4 regions of the Paenibacillus sp. CF095 genome follow, and region 1 is predicted to be linked to each of the others. Evidence: riboswitches for the same ligand, from Rfam matches in the RefSeq annotation. Region 1 holds a riboswitch; each other region holds the start of a gene.
The links. Region 1 has a riboswitch for cyclic di-AMP ahead of BLS69_RS16785 (HAD family hydrolase). Riboswitches for the same ligand answer to the same signal wherever they lie in the genome.

Region 1 (3,126 bases):
GCCGAGATCGCAGATGCGTACCATCTGCTGACACCTCTATTGGGTACTACGGTTGCAAGTATTCTGTTCGGTGTGGCGCTGTTAGCATCAGGTCAGAACTCCACCCTTACAGGTACACTCGCTGGGCAGATCGTTATGGAAGGTTTCCTGAACATTCGAATTCCGGCTTGGCTGCGCAGACTGGTCACACGTCTGATCGCCATCATCCCGGCGGTAATTGTCACAGCCATTGCAGGAGAACATGGCACAGAAGAACTGCTCATTTTGAGCCAGGTCGTGCTGTCTCTTCAATTACCCTTTGCTGTAATTCCCCTGGTGATGTTCACGAGTGATAAAAAAAGCATGGGTGCATTCGCCAACAAATTGTGGCTCAAAATCATCTCATGGGTCATTGCCGCGATTATCGTTGTGCTGAATGTATATCTGATCATTCAGACGATTCGGTTATTCTAATCTCGTTCTTATCGACTAAATACTAAAAAGGCTGATCAACTGCGGTATTCTATACCCAAGTTGATCAGCCTTTATTGTTGCAATACAGCAACATGTTTCCTTTTATAATAAAACGCTAAACTCTAATAAACAATTATCTAATCCTGATTGGGCACCAGTAATGGCAGGAGTTCATCCAATGAATTAACAGTCCAATCCGCACGTTCGTCATCCGATCGGTCTGGCTGGAATCTTCCGTAACCCTGCATAATCCGAATTGTACGCATGCCCAGCTTCCGAGCAGGTATAATGTCGTTATCGATCCGATCGCCGATCATGACGGCTTCCTCCGGTTCACAACCGGCCTGCTTCAAGGCCACAGCGTATAACTCAGGGTCTGGCTTGGACACTCCTTCTTCAGCCGAACACGCCAGAACATCAACATACTTCCGCAAGCCGTAGCTCTCCAGTCTTTCTTCCGTTCCAGGACTCTGATTGGCAATAATGCCAATACGATAATACCGTGACAACTGCTGAAGAACGGAATCCGCTGAAGGAAAAGGACGTTCAAGATCTTTTTGAAACTTCAGCTTGTCCTGAATCTGTTTCTGGTGTCCCTCGTCTTCAACGAATGTGCGAATCGCCACTCTCATAGGCCATTGCTCATATTTTCGGTAACAGTTCGCGAACAGTTCGCGTACCGCCTCAATCTTTACCGGATATCCCAAAGCACAGGCTTCACGGACGAACTGTCCGATAATATCATCAACCGGCTCCCATTCATCCACCAGCGTATCTCCAACATCAAAAAACAACCATTTCAATCCACCTACATCCGGCACGCCAATTCCTCCTTGTAAGCCACAGGTGATTCCTGATCCAAATCTAAAAGTTCGTGTTCAAAAAGTCTTGAACTACCTTTAAAACCATAAAAAAGAAGACTCACCATCATGCATGAGTCTCCTCAAATTTCCGTTTATCGATACATTCAATTATAACAGGCACCTTACACCTGAGCAATCACAAGCTATGGCATTACCCATTGAGGAGAAAGCCAACTTCCCCATTGAGCGAATATACAATCCGGTCTGCGCCCATGCCCCGATAGATGCCCTTAGGATGACTCTGCTCTGTAATGACGCACAGGGATTTCGATGTCCATGAACGGCAGATCTGTAAATAACGACAGGTCAGATTCAGGCTGTTCTCGAAAATAAACACGTTGCCTACGCTGCCCTGCGGCAAAAACCATTTTTGAGCTGCAGCCGTATTCATGCGAATGACATGTTCTACTCCGATTCTACGGAGTCTGCGCTCTTCCCCTGCACTGTTGGTTAGAACGGCAAACGGCATTTTTTTGTACATCAGCAATTTGATAAATTTGCGTCCTGCTTCATTTGGAGCAGTCACTAAGATCATCTCAGTATCCATCATTCGTTCCTCCCTTGGCGTGAAAAGACAACAAAAAAGAAGCGTGGGGGACCAAGGCCTCCCGAACGCTTCTTAAAGAACCCATGGCGAAAACGCCATGAACCAGCGTACGGCTTGTTGCCTCTCCCTTTAACGCTTACGAGGTTAGCTGACGGATTCGGGCGCGAGAGTCGCCCTATTTCCGGCTGTCACCGGAAAATTCACCCCATGAATGCCTACTGTCCTGGACAGCGCATTCTGTTGGTTCCCCCGTTTCCCACTCATCAATGAATGGAAACTCAGCGATTAAAACATCGTTCGTATATCTTAAAATAAGATCGAGCGATATTATCGTTTGTTTCGTTTTTCAGGTACAATTTAGTTTAAATTGAAATTACGTTATGAATCATACACCCGCGCCATGTCGGTGTAAAGTCCGCACAGATCACCGAATCGACAGATTTTCGGCAATACTCACATATAATAGCGCTTACAACAAGGTCATACTCTATCCATCTCTTTAAATCTATCTAATTCTCACTCTGACGAAAATCACTACGCATTTCATTCACGCATTCTGCACAACTTGCCTCTTTTGATTCATTTAACACCATATTAGTTTTGCATTATTTAATTGTAACCAATATAATAAGAGGTATCAGATGATATCATGGAGGCGATTTAGATGACAGTCTACGATTACAAAGTGAATACCCTTCGCGGTCAAGAAGTTGAAATGTCCGACTACCGTGACAAAGTGTTACTGATTGTGAATACGGCAAGCTCATGCGGCCTTACACCTCAATTCAAAGGTCTGCAAGAATTGCAAGACAAGTTCAAGGATGCGCCATTTGAAGTCCTTGGTTTTCCAAGCAACCAGTTTGCCCAGGAAAAAGGATCTTCCGACGATATCGCCGAGTTCTGTCAGATGAATTATGGCGTGAGCTTCCCTATGTTTGAGAAAATTGATGTGAACGGCTCAAGCGCTCACCCTCTCTTCCAGCACCTTAGCACAGAAGCTCCTGGCCTGCTCGGCTCCAAAGCAATCAAATGGAATTTCACCAAATTTCTTGTGGATCAGAACGGACAGGTAATTAAACGTTATGCTCCCAAAACAACACCGGACAAGATTGAAGAAGATATCAAGAACTTGCTGCAAAAATAATACATTGGCCACCCGTAGCCGGAAGGTAGAGCAGCATTGCCCCGGTAATGGATGGCCTTTTTTATCAACTTTGATGTCAAACTGTTCAAAAAGACAAAAAAAGAAGCCTTCCATTAATG
Region 2 (3,126 bases), 720 kb from region 1:
AAGCTGGCGGAATCGAAAGTTCATTTTGAACGTGCCCTGGATTGTAAACATACGGAATTCGATGACCTTTATCCCTATATGATTGAACATCCTCAATTTTTCTGGTACAAACGCTATGTTGCCTGGTCAGAATTACTGACGATTGTAGGCTTATGCGAAGAGTTGTCCTTCTCTTGGAAAGAACAATTTACACCGCATCAAGTGGAGTACCTTGAAGAACGTGTGATGTCCGCCAAAGTGCTTGATTTTTGGTTCGAGAAGAACGACAGCAAAGAGCACGCGCAGCGGTAACTTTCAGTCGGGACATAATTTCGAATGACATGACAGTCCAATACAGTCACGTGAGACCTAAATGACTTTTCATTTAGGTCTCTTTTTGTAAATAAATTTGGAATATAGGAGCCATGAAGATGATCAGTGATACAGAACTGGACGCCCTGCGTCTGTCAGGTGAGAAAGTAAGAGTAGTACGGGACGAGCTGGAATCTAACGATGTAACCGGGATTGTTGTTGCCTGGGATGGCGAGCAGGTACTTATCCGTCGTCAGAATCGACGTGTCGTTAAGCTGGATCGCAGTTACAAATATCAGCTGTTCAGTGAGCCGCGCCAGAGTCCACTTAGTGAGTAACAGCTTATAATTATGGCAGAGCCATGAGCGTTAAATGTTTGGAATTACCATGATTTCTTGGCATAATTGACTCACTCGGGAGAGAAGATAGGTACAGTGAGGAAGATCTGTAACTATAGCCGAGAGGGTGTGCTACAAGCCATGACATTGATGAATGATAAAGTTCATGCCTACAAGGATCAGATTGGAGCATTAAGCGATGTACTGCCAGGTGTGGTGAAGTCATATCATGAGTTTACGGGAGAATGCTTCCAACCAGGCGTGATTGATGCCAAGACAAAACAGCTAATTGCACTTGGCATTGGATTATTCGCCAACAATGAGGTATGTACCTTCTACCATGTAGAAGAAGCACGTGCCAAGGGTGCAACAGATCAGGAGATTATGGAGACCGTAGCCGTGGCCGGAGCTGTTGGAGGAGGACATGCCCTGTCTCAGGGTGCGATGCGAGTGCAGAAGGCGCTGCATTAGTAAGCAATGCAACATACATTTTAAGTACAAAAAAGGCATCCGGTTAATAACCGATGCCTTTTTGTATGTGAATTACATTTTACCTAACATTTTATCATACATAAACTGTCCAGTTACCCGACGTGCTGTTACATAGCGGTCATTGAAGTATGGATTCGATAACTTCGTGATGCTTACACCTTTACTGCTGGAGGCATGAGCGAATTGTCCGCCGCCGATATATACACCTGTATGTGAAATGCCTTTGCCTGTTGTATTAAAGAACACCAGATCACCTGTCCGAACATTGCTTTTGGCTACCGGAGTACCTGCTTTGGCTTGCTGCTGAGAAGTACGTGGCAATTCAATGCTGTATTTGTTGAAAAGATATCTCATAAAACCAGAACAGTCGAAGCCGGCTACAGTCGTGCCACCCCATTTGTAAGGAATACCTGTCATGTTGTTCACTACGGAGTTGATACTGCTTGCCTCTGTGCTTGTTGCCCCGGATGTAAATAATACAGCTGCTCCAAAAATGGAGATAATCAGTTTTTTCAAAATCAATGTTCTCCCTTCGATGCCTACGGAGTTAGCTAAGGGTTCGGTAGAAGGTTCCCTATATTTCCTATGTATAAGAATAATTCACCCAAATTGGTTCCCCCGTTTTCAAACATGAAACTCGGCAATGAATAATTAAGTTTTTGTAACTATTTGAAACTATATTGCATAAATGCGTAATTGTCAAACCCATTTAAAACCCTTCGTAATACCTCAATGTTAGCGGAATTAAGGTTTTTATATGAAAGAAGGGATTAAGTTTGGGTATCATTCATGACAAAAACGTCATTATTGATTCGTTTAAGACGAATTTGGATAAATAAATAGGTTTGTCATGAGTTAAAAGAACTATTCCGTTATGTAGAATTAGAGAGATTATATTCATTAAGTTGCATATATTGACAAAAATCGATTTTTTGCATATTATCTGATTATCCAATCCACATATTGGATTAAAATTGATTTTATTATGCGATAAATACAAATAAAGGAGGTTTGGGGACGCTTATCATAGGTAAAGTAGAAGTGGCAGATTTATAAAAACGAACATAGGAGAGTGTTACATTTGAAAGCGAAGAAAATAATTACTTTTGTCCTGGCATGTACGATGGTGTTCTCAGCAGTTGGAATGGCAGTTCTCCCTGTAGGGACGGTATCTGCTGCGGATGCATCGGGTACTACAGCGAGTATTTCTGATATTTTGAAGAACCAGCTGCCAGATGGAGGTTGGAGAAAAGATTATAAACAGACAAGTGGAGAGTGGGCGAAGTCCACGATAGACAACAAGGCTACATACTCAGAAATTAGAAGATTGGCGAAGGAATTTAAAAAGACGAATGATCCGCGATACTCCACAGCTGCAATCAAAGGAATTAACTTTTTGATCAACATGCAGTATTCAAACGGAGGATGGCCACAGGTCTACCAAAGCTCCGGATATCACAAGCACATTACCTATAATGATGATGCCATGATTAATGTAATGATCATGCTGGATGAAGTAGCAGCCCGCAAAGGTGATTTTTCATTTATCGACAGCACACTTGCTAACCGCAGTAAAAATTCAGTTGCCAAGGGTGTGGAGGCGATTCTGAATACACAAGTCGTTTCAGGTGGTAAGTTGACAGCATGGGGACAACAACATGATTCCAGTTCCCTTAAACCAGCGAGCGCAAGAATCTACGAAGTGCCATCGCTGACAGCTGGAGAGAGTGTAACGATTGTTAAATTTCTAAAAACCAGACCTGCTAACGCTAAAATTACCGCATCCATTAAAGGAGCTGAGGCTTGGTTTAACAAGGTGAAAATTACGGGTTACAAGTATGAAAGAGCTAATGGAGACAGTAAAATTATCGCAGATTCCAAAGCTGCACCAATTTGGGCACGCTTCTATGAGATAGGAACGGATAAACCAATCTTTATTGGTCGTGACGGGGTAGTTAAATACAAATTAAGTGATATTGATAAAGAAAGAAGAGGCGGTTATGCA
Region 3 (3,126 bases), on a different contig from region 1:
CGAACATCAAGTCGGGGCGAAAACGATGGAACGCATTCTCTCTACCTATGTGAAGAAGTACCGCTTCAAACATCCCACTTCGGCTGATTTTCAGAACGTTGTGGAACAAGTGACCCGCACTTCCTGGTCTGATTATTTTGATCAATATGTCTATGGTAACGGGATGGCTGACTTTGCTGTAGAGAAGATTCGTGTTACGCCCGTACAGAAAGACGGTCAAACATTGTACGAGTCATCCGTGACGATCGCAAAAAAAGGGAGTGATTACAACGCCGTTCCTGTTCGCATTGCTTTTGAAGACGGACATATCCTCACCAAGCAATGGAATGGCAAAGAAGATCGCATCACCTATAAATTAACTCACACATCCCCCGTATCCTGGGCCATGACCGATCCCCTGTACTCGATCGTGCTGGAGAACCGCCATATGAACAATTTCCTGAAATCCGGACTAGATGAGCAAGCGAAATCCCGCTGGAGCATGAGTGTAACCAAACTAATAGAAGCCATATTCGGAGGTCTGTCATGGTGAGGTGGAAACGGTGAAAGCAAAAATACGTGAAGGCTGGTTTCTCGTCCGTCAGCATATGTTCATTGCCGCACTCTTATTTCTATATCAACTCATTTGGGGATATTTCTTCTATCGAATGGTACAATCGGCGGTCATCCCCCTACTCCTGCGCTATCCAGATTCTGATGCCGGGGAACTGAGTACACTTTTGTTCAAAATGGAAAGTCAACTCAACCTGTCTACCCATCCGGAGGTTCATCGTTATCTATGGATTCTAGGGGGCATGCTACTGGTTCGCATGTTGATCAGCCCCCTCATTCAGGCAGGACTGCTCTACTCACTTCAGCACTTTAATTCTACAGAAGAGCGCATCCCCTTTGTCCGCGGAATCAAAAATCTGTGGAAACCGATGCTGCTGCTCCACACCATACGTACTTTATTGATACTTCTGCCCGCCTACTGGCTCATACCGAAGCTCTACTCGATTCTCATGGACGGATTTCATTCCCTTCAATTACTTTTGCCTGGTATACCTTATGTTGCTGCCTGGATTGTATATGGTTGGATCATCCACCATGCCATACTCTACATGCAGTTCGGTGTGTCGGCACCAGAAGGAGAAGGCGGGGCTCACGGTATTCTCAAAGCACTCTGGATTGCACTGCGTCATCTCATCGCTGTAATCGGCATTGCACTCCTGCTGGGCGGAGTACACCTGCTCGTCTTTGGTTCATTCACTTCAGCCTCATGGTTATTAACGGGACTTACCGGACTTATACTACAACAGACGTATCCACTTGCTAGATGTCTATTAAGTCTGTGGAAAATATGCAGCCATTTCCGATTATGGCAGTCCAAAATATCCAAAGGTGAGAGCAGATAGTTTAAAAATTGTTACCATCGTATGTTAAACTCACGGCCTAATATGTACTTATAAATAGGCAAACCTCAACCTTTCCCCGTCAAAGGTCGAGGTTTTTTTTGCTAAATTTGTTGCTAAACGTTGCCAAAGCCGTACTCCTCTGTTACAATAATCGCAGTGAGTTTTTAGTAACAACTTTGTAATCTTTACATTCATATTTGTAACTACTTAAAATTAAATCGTCATTTCTTGATTTCGCAGGTGCATAACTAGCATAGCCAAATTCCTGGCACCTGGGAAGCGGGGGAACCAGTTATGGGTGAATTGATCTTGCTACAGAGGGATCATAGGGGACCTTCAACCGAATCCTTAAGCTAACCTCGCAGGCGTTGGAAGGGGAATATCTCTTGTTCAAGAAGAAATTAACCGCAGCTGTACTTAGCATCACATTCGCTTTATCGCTTGGTGCAGGTAGCGCATTCGCAGATTCAAAGATGGACACAGTAATTGATTCAGCAATGGGAACTACATACAAAAGTGGGGGAACAACGCTTAACGGCTTTGACTGCTCCGGATTTACACGGTATGTATTCGACAAGTTGGGTATTGATTTGGCACGCCAATCCAGTTCCCAATTCGACATGGGCGATTCCGTATCACGCATGGAAATGAGAGCTGGCGATCTGGTGTTCTTTAATACAACAGGTAAAGGCGTATCACATGTAGGAATCTTTGTAGGGGATGGAAAGTTCGCACACTCCTCTTCTTCCAAAGGCGTTACGATCAGTGCATTGAGTGAAAGCTATTGGGCCAATCGTTATGTTGGCGCGAAACGGATTATGAGCACGGACGCATATGAATCACTGGCCCTTGACTAGGGACAAGCTGAGCAACATGATGCTGTAACCATTAACCATACTGGAACGAAGCAAGAAGCATAACAGAACCGCCCGGTACATTCTCCGCAGGAATGTATCCGGCGGTTTTTTTGTGCTTCAATCCTTATTCATGTTGCAAGTTATACTCAGGGCATATCCTGCGACATCAACAGGTTCATTTTGCGTTCGTTCGTCCGTGCCCTTATGATGTTTTTACCCATCCCGTTATAATATAAACGGAATTACCGGAACTTTTGTTTCATTTTTTTTCTTGAGAAGGAAGACTTGCTAAATGAACATCTCTTTTGTAGAGTGGACAAAGAGTTCTGTTTCAAGGAAAGGAGCATGCAGGTGTATGAAGGAAACCCCTGTGACGTTTCACGTTGTACCCATGCGAGAAGAACATGCGGAGCTTATCTGCAGTTGGCAGTATGACCCGCCTTACAATATCTACAGCTGGCTCCCCTGGGACCAGATGAAAGCTCTGGAAGTGGAATTCGGAGATGCACAGCTGCGGCAGGAGCAATATGCGATCGTCCTGGATCAGAACGATCGTATATGTGGGTTTGCTCAATACTTCCCACTTGAAGGGGTAACCCGGATTGGCCTTGGCATGCATCCAGAGCTGTGTGGTCAGGGTCAAGGGACAGCTTTTGTCACTGCCATTGTACAGGAAGCCATTCGCCGAAATCCCACGAACGAGATTGATCTGGAAGTACTCACTTGGAATGCTCGTGCCATTCAAGTCTATCTGAAGAGTGGATTTGTCACCCAAGATACATACGAACGACAGACCCCAAGCGGCTTGAAGCCCTTTCACTGTATGGTTTATGAAGGGCCTCGCGGTTAGAATCCATTGCAAAACAACTAAATTT
Region 4 (3,126 bases), 2.4 Mb from region 1:
GGTAATTATCGGATTAATCATCTGTTTGTTCCGTTTGCATGACGCTGCAATCTTGCGCTGGATCGGTACTGCTTACGTTGAAGTGATTCGTGGCACACCGATGCTGGTACAATTAATGATTATTTACTATGGTTTTTCCCTGAGCTTTGGCATTAACTTTACTGCACTTCAGGCAGGTATCATTACACTTTCAATCAATAGTGGTGCATATCTGGCAGAGATTTTCCGTGCGGGTATTCAAGGTGTAGATCGTGGTCAGTTGGAGGCAGCTCGTTCCCTAGGTATGGGAAGAGGCGATGCGATGCGTTATATCATATTGCCACAGGCCTTCAAAGCTGTATTACCGGCAATCGGTAATGAATTCATAACCATCATCAAGGAATCCTCTATTATCTCCGTTATCGGTATGGTGGACATTATGTATCAGGCAAGTGTGGTCAAAAACATTACGTATCAAGGCTTGAGTCCATTTTTGATTGCAGCAGCCATCTACTTTGTATTAACGTTCATTTTGTCCAAGCTGCTGGGACGACTGGAAAGGAAGTTGAGTGCAAGTGATAGACGTTAGACAATTACACAAATCTTATGGAAATAACGATGTGCTTAAAGGCATTAACGTGACAATTGGCAAAGGTGAGGTTGTCGTAGTCATCGGCCCTTCCGGTTCAGGTAAAAGTACTTTCTTACGTTGTCTGAATCTGTTGGAACAGCCTACCTCGGGTGAGATTGATTTTGAAGGCGTGTCAATCACTGATCCGAAGCACAACATTAATGCAACTCGGGAAAAAATGGGCATGGTGTTCCAGCATTTCAACCTGTTCCCACACAAAACGGTACAGCAAAACATCACGATTGCTCCAATTAAAGTGAAGAAACAATCCACTCAGGAAGCGGAGAAAATTGCTGCTGATCTGCTTAACACCGTGGGCTTGTACGATAAAAAAGATACATTCCCGAATCAGCTGTCTGGTGGACAGAAGCAACGGATCGCCATTGCTAGAGCATTGGCCATGCAGCCGCATGTGATGCTGTTTGACGAGCCTACTTCGGCACTGGACCCCGAGATGGTCGGTGAAGTGTTGGATGTCATGAAACGTCTTGCAGAAGGCGGGATGACGATGGTCATCGTAACACATGAGATGGGTTTTGCACGTGAAGTGGGAGACCGGATCCTGTTCATGGATGGCGGGGTTATTGTAGAAGAGGGAACACCTGATGAGGTGTTTGGAGCACCAAAAAATTCACGTACACGTGATTTTCTTGCGAAAGTACTCTAAACGAAGTGATCAAATAGCGTTACTGACTTCGAGTCGGTAACGCTATTTTTTATGGATAATAATCACGTATGAATTCGAAAAAGTAACTATTCTGTTACCAAATGTAAAGGATCGAGTCGTCCAATATTTCTAAAGTATCCAGTATTCTTACATATGCTTACGCGCTAAAAACCATTTGGTAAGAATTACTACAAGTTCAGGTTACAAAATTGTGATATATTGAACTCTGCCGAAACTTCCGGACAGGGAGTGCGGGGGATGTAACGATGCAGATTGTGCAGGGGGAAGATCTACAGCACACTGCTTGGGGTGAATTAGGGGTACATAACGTTTTAAATGTAATGAAGAACCTATAGGGTGGGCTCCTCATCCGAATCCGACAACTAACTTCGCAGGCACAATGAGGGAGGAAGACCATGATTAACAAGAAACGTATAGCCAAAACAGCAGTAGCATTATTGACAACAGCAATGCTCATTCAAGCCGTTCCGGCTCACGCCGATTCAGTTCATGTGGCCAAAGAAGGGGATACCTTCTACACCTTATCAAAACAATATGGAGTAGCAATGAACACGTTGGTTAAAGCAAATAACGACATTTCACCTTACAATATTTATGGTGGTTTGAAAATTACGATTCCCGGTAAGGCAAACAATGTAGCTGCCGCGGCGACGGAGAGCAAGACCCAAGCCAAAACGGTTACTACAGCAAGCTTGGACGTTAACGCAGATAACAAAGTGGTTCAAGCCTGGGGTAAAACATTTGATTACAGCAAAGCTGTGAACGTGAAAGCAACGGCATACTCTGCAGATCCGTCTGAAAATGGAGGATGGGGTGCAGTCGATTATTTCGGAAATGACCTTGAACTGGGTACGATTGCAGTTGATCCAAGTGTAATTCCACTCGGAACCAAAGTACTGGTAACTGGTCACAGCCATCCAGGATTGCCAAAACAGGCTTTTGTAGCCACAGCGCGTGATGTGGGCGGTGCAATCAAGGGTCACCGGATTGATATCTTTATCCCGGGTAGCAAACAGTCCGTAAGTACATTTGGTTTCCAGGATATCGAGCTGTATATTCTCAAGTAGAAAGTAAATTACATCTAACGAATTCAAATAGGGTGTCTGCCAGTCGCTAATTTGCGATTGAACAGCACCCTTTTAATATTGCATTATTTGCTATCACGGTCATCTTAATCTTTGGCCTTTGGCAATCCCAACATCTCGTCCAAGGTGACCAGTTCATATCCCCGGTTACGCAGTTCTTCAATTATTTCAGGCAATGCCTCAATCGTACCGTTCAGGTTAGATCCCACACCGCCTCCTGCATGTTGCAAAACGATGGAGCCAGGTTTCACGGCAGATAGGATGTTATCCTTCACCTCTTCCTTGGAGAGGCCTTTCCAGTCCAGTGAGTCAACGTTCCAGTTTACAATGCTATAGTGTTGTTTAGCAGCCCATTGCAGCTGTTCTTCATTAATGTCTCCATAAGGTGGCCGAATTATCTTGGGCGTATATCCCGCCAAATGTCGAATAATATCCCCGGTATGTAAAATTTGTTTGCGAAAGGCATTCATCGACAGCTTACTGAATTCAGGATGATTGTAGCTGTGATTACCAACCATATGCCCTTCCTTAACGATGCGTTTCACCAGATCCGGATGTTTCTCAGCACGACTACCCACGATGAAAAATGTAGCTCTGACATTGTTTTTCTTCAATACATCCAGCACTTGTGGAGTAAACCGTGGATCAGGTACATCATCAAAAGTCAGTGCAACCTTCTTTGTTGAAGGACCATTGGTTTTGAACGTATCGGCATATTTTTGACGTAACTGTCCCAATGTCAG

Region 2: linked by a shared signal. The riboswitch ahead of BLS69_RS13255 (C40 family peptidase) and the one ahead of BLS69_RS16785 (HAD family hydrolase) in region 1 are both predicted to bind cyclic di-AMP.
Region 3: linked by a shared signal. The riboswitch ahead of BLS69_RS31380 (C40 family peptidase) and the one ahead of BLS69_RS16785 (HAD family hydrolase) in region 1 are both predicted to bind cyclic di-AMP.
Region 4: linked by a shared signal. The riboswitch ahead of BLS69_RS06095 (3D domain-containing protein) and the one ahead of BLS69_RS16785 (HAD family hydrolase) in region 1 are both predicted to bind cyclic di-AMP.

The regions. Positions count from the first base shown of each region.
Region 1 covers NZ_FMZN01000001.1:3,784,711-3,787,836, forward strand. Annotated here, with positions in the region: gene BLS69_RS16775 (Nramp family divalent metal transporter) at 1-453, shown strand, start outside; gene BLS69_RS16780 (HAD family hydrolase) at 591-1,274, opposite strand; gene BLS69_RS16785 (HAD family hydrolase) at 1,468-1,866, opposite strand; cyclic di-AMP (ydaO/yuaA leader) riboswitch at 1,982-2,157, opposite strand; gene BLS69_RS16790 (glutathione peroxidase) at 2,528-3,007, shown strand.
Region 2 covers NZ_FMZN01000001.1:3,068,715-3,071,840, reverse strand. Annotated here, with positions in the region: gene BLS69_RS13270 (hypothetical protein) at 1-291, shown strand, start outside; gene BLS69_RS13265 (hypothetical protein) at 411-629, shown strand; gene BLS69_RS13260 (carboxymuconolactone decarboxylase family protein) at 771-1,100, shown strand; gene BLS69_RS13255 (C40 family peptidase) at 1,173-1,637, opposite strand; cyclic di-AMP (ydaO/yuaA leader) riboswitch at 1,643-1,774, opposite strand; gene pelA (pectate lyase) at 2,203-3,126, shown strand, end outside.
Region 3 covers NZ_FMZN01000012.1:28,805-31,930, forward strand. Annotated here, with positions in the region: gene BLS69_RS31370 (M1 family metallopeptidase) at 1-532, shown strand, start outside; gene BLS69_RS31375 (hypothetical protein) at 543-1,394, shown strand; cyclic di-AMP (ydaO/yuaA leader) riboswitch at 1,640-1,777, shown strand; gene BLS69_RS31380 (C40 family peptidase) at 1,781-2,251, shown strand; gene BLS69_RS31385 (GNAT family N-acetyltransferase) at 2,607-3,101, shown strand.
Region 4 covers NZ_FMZN01000001.1:1,375,667-1,378,792, forward strand. Annotated here, with positions in the region: gene BLS69_RS06085 (ABC transporter substrate-binding protein/permease) at 1-568, shown strand, start outside; gene BLS69_RS06090 (amino acid ABC transporter ATP-binding protein) at 555-1,277, shown strand; cyclic di-AMP (ydaO/yuaA leader) riboswitch at 1,495-1,691, shown strand; gene BLS69_RS06095 (3D domain-containing protein) at 1,694-2,365, shown strand; gene BLS69_RS06100 (polysaccharide deacetylase family protein) at 2,470-3,126, opposite strand, start outside.